3 regions of the Streptomyces sp. NPDC059092 genome follow, and region 1 is predicted to be linked to each of the others. Evidence: riboswitches for the same ligand, from Rfam matches in the RefSeq annotation. Region 1 holds a riboswitch; each other region holds the start of a gene.

Region 1 (2,255 bases):
ATCCCGGCGACGCGCGCGGCCCGCTCCGGGTCGGGTACGTACGCGGGCAGCCCGTCCTCGTCGATCTCCTTGAAGGAGAACGGGACGGTGATCAGCCGCCCGTCGAACTCCGGTACGGCGACCTGCGAGGCCGCGTCGAGCGGCGTCAGCCCCTCGTCGCTCTCCTCCCAGGCGGCGCGGCTGCTGGTGAGGCAGAGGGCCTGGAGGATCGGTACGTCGAGTGCGGCGAGCGCGCCCGCGTCCCACGCCTCGTCGTCGCCGCCGGCCGACGCCTGGGCGGGCTTGGTGCCCCCGGCGGCGAGCACGGTGGTGACGATCGCGTCGGCCTCGCCCAGGGCGGCCAGCAGCTCCGGCTCGGGCGCGCGCAGGGACGAGACGAAGATCGGCAGGGGCCGGGCGTAGGCGTCCTCGATCGCCGAGCACAGCGTCTCGACGAAGGCGGTGTTGCCACTCATGTGGTGGGCGCGGTAGTAGAGGACCGCGACCGTAGGCGCGACCTCCGTCACCGAATGGCCGGGGCGGCCGAAGCGCGGCGGCCTGACCTTGCGCTCCAGCCGTCCCCAGGTGGGCGCGGCGGCGGGCGGCTCGAAGCCGTGGCCGGTGAGCAGGACGGTGTCGGAGAGGAACCGCGCGAGCTGGTCCAGGTTGGCCGGTCCGCCGTGGGCGAGATAGGCGTGCGCCTCGGCGGCGATCCCGATGGGGACGGTGGACGCCTCCATGAGCTGCGCGTCGGGCGCCTGTTCACCGGTGAGGACGACGACCGGGATGTCCCGGGCTAGGAGCGCGTCGATGCCGTCCTGCCAGGCGCGCAGACCGCCGAGGAGCCGTACGACGACGAGGTCGGCGCCCTCCAGCAGCGCGGGCAGTTCGTCGAGCGCGAGCCGGGCGGGATTGGCGAACCGGTACGGGACCGGGCCCCCCGCCGCGTTGGCGGCACGGGCGCTGAGCAGATCGGTGTCGGACGTCGACAGGAGCAGAAGCATGCGGCGTCTGGCCTTCCTCGGGGTCCGCGCCCCGGGCGGGTGTGGAGGACGGCGGGAGTTCCTGGCTCACCCGACGGCCGGAGCTGTCGGGTTCACAGTGGCGGGACCGCGCCGGGTTCGCACCGGGCTTCCTCCCCATGACGCCGTCACTGGCGTGTGACGGGCCTGACGGGCCCGCCGTCTGCATAGTAAGTGCTGAGGTCACGGGCGGGGAGGGCGCCCGGACGAGTGAGTCCGCCGCGAGGACCACGTGGGTATGCTCGCGGCCATGCCGCCCACCTCGCCAACACCCGTGAACCGGGACGAAGCCACCGCGCGCGCTCCGTTCCGGGGCGCGGCGCGGGAGCCCGTACGCGAGTACGTACGGGACAGCGTCCCGGACGTCGTACGGGTACGGGGGGACGCCTGCCCCGGCGCGCTGCGGCTGCACCACGCCGACGACGGCGCCCTGGCCAGACTCCGGCTGCCCGCAGGCCTGCTGACGCACCGTCAGGCGCTCGTCCTGGCGGACACTGCGGAGCGACTGGGCGACGGTCACCTGGACCTCACATCCCGGGGCAACGTCCAGCTGCGGGGGCTGGGCGCGAGCTGCGGCGGCGAGCTGGCGGCGCTGCTGCACGAGGCGGGCCTGCTCCCGTCCGAGGAGCACGAGCGGGTACGGAACATCGTCGCCTCGCCGCTGGCCGGACTCGACGGACTCGGCACGGGGGACATGGGGTTGTGGGTCCGGCGGCTGGACGAGCTGCTGTGCGCGAGCGACGCGGCGACGGAGCTTTCCGGACGCTACCTGTTCGCGCTGGACGACGGCCGGGGCGATGTGGCGGCGCTGGACGCGGATGTGACGTTGCTCGCACGAAGGGACGGCACCGCGACGGTACGGATCGGGGCGAATCACCCGCCGCACGCGGAGCGGGCGGTACGCGTCCCGGCCGACGACGGCCCGCGCGCGGCCCTGCTGGCGGCGGAGACCTTCCTCACGGCGGCGCGGGCGAGCGGGACAGGCGCCTGGCGCGTACGGGACCTGCCCGCCGGGGCGGCCCTGGGTCTGGCGGCAGCGGTGGCGGAGCGCCTGACGGCGGCCGGGATCGAGGTCCTGGCGGGGGACGCGGGGGACGCGGCGGAGGACACGCGGGGGGCGGCGAAGACCCCGGCCCCCGGACTGATCCCCTCCCCCGACGGAACGGTCGCGCTCTCCGCGTACCCCCGGCTCGGCCGGCTGAGCGTGGCGCAGTGGCGTCTCCTGCTGAGCGGGAGCGGTGGCCTGCGGCTGAC
Region 2 (2,255 bases), on a different contig from region 1:
GCCGTGCAGCGCCTTCCCGGGGGCCGGCCCCCCGGACCCCCCGAAGAATCCACGGGCACTCAGCTCCCCGACCGGCTTGCCCATCAGCACCACCTGGCTGCTGCGGTCGCTGCCCGGCTTCAGCAGCACGGGGTTCATCAGCGCGGTCGGCTCCACCCGCGCGGCCTGCGCCTGCATCGCCTGGGCGCGCCCGATCTCCGCGCCCTCGCGCGTCACGAACGAGTTCAGCGACATGTTCTGGCCCTTGAACGGCGCGACCTTCACGCCCCGGCGCACCAGCCAGCGGCAGATCCCCGCCGTGACGACGCTCTTGCCCGCGTCGGAGGTCGTGCCGGCGATCAGCAGCCCTCCGCCGCGCCCCGCACGCCCGCTGTTCCGGCTCATCCACGCCTCCTGGTGGTCCTGATCCCGCGCACCGCGCCGTACCCGAGACGGGCCGTGACGCAGGCCGCGAGGGCGAGCACGTTGACCCGGCGGGCCAGCCGTACGGCGCGCTCGATGTCCGGGACCCCGACCGGGCGTCCCGTGCCGTTCAGGACGGGGCGGTGCTCCACGCGCCCGCCGTACGCGAGCGTCCCGCCGAGCCGTACGCCCAGCGCCCCGGCGAACGACGCCTCCACGGGGCCCGCGTTGGGGCTCGGGTGCCGGTGCGCGTCCCGCCGTACGGCCCGCAGCGCGCCGCGCCCGTCCTCCCCGGCGACGACGGCCAGCGCGGCGGTCAGCCGGGCCCCCGGCCACCCCACGACGTCGTCGAGACGGGCCGACGCCCAGCCGAACCGGCGGTAACGGTCGCTCTTGTGACCCACCATCGCGTCCAGCGTGTTCACGGCGCGGAACCCGACGAGCCCCGGCGCCCCGGCGACCGCGCCCCACACCAGCGCGCCCACGACGGCGTCGGAGGTGTTCTCGGCGACGGACTCCACGACGGCGCGCGCGATCTGCGCCTCGTCCAGGGAGTACGGATCACGGCCGCACAGGTTCGGCAGACGTTCCCGGGCGCCTTCGAGGTCCCCGGCGGCCAGCGCCGCGCCGACGGCCCGCGCCTCGCGGCCCAGCGAGGCGCCCCCGACCACGGCCCAGGTGGCCGCCGCGGTCAGCGCCACGGAGGCGGCGGGGTGACGGCGTACCCCGGCGGCGGCCAGTGCCGCGGCCCCGGCGGCGCCTCCGGCGCAGACCATGGTGTGCAGCGCGCCCCAGCCTCGGTGGTCGCGCCACAGCGCGCGCTCGACGGCCCCCGCGGCCCGGCCGAAGGCGGCCACCGGATGCCCCCGGCGCGGATCGCCGAACAGCCGGTCGCCCAGGAGGCCGAGGGCGGCGCCGTACGCGAAGACCCGCTCGGCGGCAGGGGCGGCTGAGCCGCCGCGCGCGGCGGAACCGCAGCCAGGCATGGCGAAGTGTCCTCACTCAGGGTCCGCGCCCCGGTTCGACGTTCGTAGTGCGACGGCGAGAGTTCCTGGCTCCTGGAGGCGAGGCTCACAGTGACAGTGGCGGGACCGCGCCGGATTCGCACCGGCTTCCTCTGCTGCCGTCGTCAATGGCCCCGGAAGTCCACCACGCTCCGCAACACCCGTCAACTCATCCTTGACCTGCGACGGGACAGTGTGCGGAGCCCCACATCGGACCGGTCGGCCGATGCGGGGCTCCTGTGCGGACCGCGGTCGGGGTCAGGCCACGATGAGGCTGATCCCGTACGCGACGGCCCCGACGCAGAGCGCGAAGCACAGGTAGGCGCCGGCGCGGGCCGCGAGCGGCGCGGGTCCGGTGGCGGGTGTGGAGGCGGCGGCCGAGGTTCCGGCCGGGCCCGGTGCCGCCGTGGATCCCCGCTTGGCGAGGCCCACGATGCCCAGGGTGAAGAGGCCCACGAGGGCGACGGTCGCCACCAGGCTGACGCCGAAGACGGAGCCGAGTGCTGCCCAGTCGATGTTCATAGGGTCGCTTCCTTACACCGTGGCGGGGCGGGCCGGTTCGGCCTGGTCCGGGGCGGTGGCCGCGGGGGCCGGGATGGTGGTCGAGAGGTCCTGGCCGGCGGCGCCCGCCGGGGGAGGCGGGGTGACGGCCGCGATGGCGGTGGTCACCACTCCGGCCGGCTCGGCGGTGAGGCCCGTGCCGGCGGCGGGCTCGGCGGTGACGTTGGTGTGGTCGACCGGACGGCGGCGCGAGGCGAGCCAGATCCCGGCGGAACCGGCGACCAGCAGGACCGCGACGACGACGATGCCCCAGGCGCCCTGGCCGGTCAGGAACTCGGCGCCGGCGGC
Region 3 (2,255 bases), on a different contig from region 1:
GTGGCCGCGTCCACGAACGCGCCCAGGTTGACCGAGCCGAGGTTGCAGACGGCCGTCTCGCCGTCGTCCGTGACCTCCAGGATCTCCGTGCAGAGGTTGGAGGAGTGGACGGTGTGGCCGGGCTCGGCGGTCTGGTTCGCCGTACGGTTCGACGCGTCCTTGAAGGTCATCCAGCCGTTGCCGGTCTGCGCGAGGGTGCGCATCATCCGGCCGTACAGCTCACGGGCCTTGATGGTCCTGCGGGCGAGACCGTCGGCCTCCGCCTCGCGGTACGCGGTGTCGAACGCGTCGCCCCACAGGTCGACCAGCTCGGGCACGTCCACCGGCGAGAACAGCGACCACACGCCGTCCGACTCGACCCGGCGCATGAACTCGTCGGGGATCCAGTGCGCGAGGTTGAGGTTGTGCGTACGGCGCGCCTCCTCGCCCGTGTTGTCGCGCAGTTCGAGGAATTCCTCCAGGTCCGCGTGCCAGGTCTCCAGATAGACGCAGGCCGCTCCCTTGCGCCGGCCGCCCTGGTTGACGGCCGCGACGGAGGAGTCGAGGGTCCGCAGGAACGGGACGATGCCGTTGGAGTGGCCGTTCGTCCCCCGGATCAGTGAACCGCGCGAGCGGATACGGGAGTACGAGAGCCCGATGCCGCCCGCGTGCTTCGACAGCCGCGCGACCTGGTGGTAGCGGTCGTAGATCGAGTCCAGCTCGTCCAGCGGCGAGTCCAGCAGGTAGCAGGAGGACATCTGCGGGTGGCGGGTGCCGGAGTTGAAGAGGGTGGGGGAGGAGGGGAGGTAGTCCAGCCGGCTCATCAGCCGGTAGAGCGCGGCGACCTCGTCCAGCGCGTGCGCGCTCTCGTCCTCGGCGAGCCCGGCGGCGACGCGCAGCAGGAAGTGCTGGGGCGTCTCGATCACCTGACGGGTGAGCGGGTGCCGGAGCAGATAGCGGCTGTAGAGCGTACGCAGCCCGAAGTAGCCGAAACGGTCGTCGCCCGCCGGGTCGATCAGCGCGTCGAGGCGGTCGGCGTGGCGGGTGACGAAGGCGGCCGTACGGTCCGCGATCAGCCCCTCGCGGTGACCGACGGCGATGGACGCGGCGAACGACACGGCGCCCTGGGACGCCGCCTCGTCGGCGATCGTACGGGTGAGCAGCCGGGCGGCGAGACGGGAGTAGGCCGGGTCCTCGGAGATCTGTCCGGCCGCCGCCTCCGTGGCCAGCTCGCGCAACTCGGCCTCGTCCGAACGGGCGTTGCGGCCGCGCAGCGCGGCGGCGGCGATCCTGCCCGGGTCGGCGTCGGGCAGATCGGCGGTCAGCTCGGTCAGGGTCCGCAGCAGCGCGGTGCCGGGGGCGTCGGCCGCCGGTGCCTGCGCGGCTCCGGGCCGCTGCTCGGCCTCCGTCCGCTGGTCGGTCGGTGCTGAAACCGGATCCGCTGGCGCGATGGTCACGTGGTGCTCTCCCTCGCTCGGCTCTGGGCCACGGGGAAGCACGGGTCCGCGCGCACGGACGTACCCCCGCCATCGCAGGGCAGCACACCGCGCCGCGTCCACCGGCCCAACCGCGAGGCCCGGACGTCTGGGCGTCCGGTTCGGTCGAGCCGGACGCGCTGCCGGCAGGTGTTCGGACTGGAGGGCGCGACAAAGTGCGCCACAGTACACCGTTGCGGGACAGTTCCGGATTCGCACCGGATTCCCCTGCGTCGACAGCGAGGTCGAGCATACATCTGGGGGGCGCGCGGTGCGCCACCCCCCAGATGTTGTGTCGTACGTCGCCGCGGTACGAGATCAGCGGCGGCTCGGCAGAGCCTCGGCGAGGGCCCGGTGAGGCTTGGGAAAGGCCCCGATGAGGCCTCGGAAAGGGCCCCACGAGGCCTCATCGGGGCCTCGGCAAGCGCTCAGCAGCAGCGGAAGCCCTCGCGCGGGTCGGCCTCGCGGGCGTCCGTGCGGCTGCGTTCGAAGGCGCGGCGGGTCATGACCTCCCCCGCCGGGTCACCGGCGCCGGCGTGGGCGACGTAGCGCTCGTACGCCGACTCGCCGGTGAACTCGCGCACGTACCAGCGGATCCGCCGGGCCACGTGCCGTACCGGCTCCGTCCGGCTCCGGAGTCCGCTCATGCCGGGCCCGTCCCCGCCGGGACGCTCTCACGGACCGTCGCGGCCTCGGCGGCGGCCAGCTCCGCCTTCTCCTCCTGGGTGGGGATCATTCCGGCCGGGGCGACGATCCTGGACTCGGTGTACGGGGCCTCCACCAGCCGGACGGCCTCCGGGG

Evidence for each region. A riboswitch is a leader RNA that binds a small molecule or an ion and turns the genes downstream of it on or off. The one in region 1 is predicted to bind cobalamin.
Region 2: another riboswitch for cobalamin. It lies ahead of ACFXPL_RS31530 (cobalamin biosynthesis protein); the one in region 1 lies ahead of cobN (cobaltochelatase subunit CobN).
Region 3: another riboswitch for cobalamin. It lies ahead of ACFXPL_RS21790 (ribonucleoside-diphosphate reductase subunit alpha); the one in region 1 lies ahead of cobN (cobaltochelatase subunit CobN).

Annotation. Positions count from the first base shown of each region.
Region 1 covers NZ_JBHZEJ010000028.1:32,693-34,947, forward strand. Annotated here, with positions in the region: gene cobN (cobaltochelatase subunit CobN) at 1-983, opposite strand, end outside; cobalamin riboswitch at 1,018-1,178, opposite strand; gene cobG (precorrin-3B synthase) at 1,252-2,255, shown strand, end outside.
Region 2 covers NZ_JBHZEJ010000076.1:21,786-24,040, reverse strand. Annotated here, with positions in the region: gene ACFXPL_RS31535 (cobyric acid synthase) at 1-384, opposite strand, end outside; gene ACFXPL_RS31530 (cobalamin biosynthesis protein) at 381-1,388, opposite strand; cobalamin riboswitch at 1,425-1,545, opposite strand; gene ACFXPL_RS31525 (hypothetical protein) at 1,665-1,928, opposite strand; gene ACFXPL_RS31520 (anion permease) at 1,941-2,255, opposite strand, start outside.
Region 3 covers NZ_JBHZEJ010000038.1:4,631-6,885, reverse strand. Annotated here, with positions in the region: gene ACFXPL_RS21790 (ribonucleoside-diphosphate reductase subunit alpha) at 1-1,436, opposite strand, end outside; cobalamin riboswitch at 1,582-1,724, opposite strand; gene ACFXPL_RS21785 (YbdD/YjiX family protein) at 1,883-2,101, opposite strand; gene ACFXPL_RS21780 (carbon starvation CstA family protein) at 2,098-2,255, opposite strand, start outside.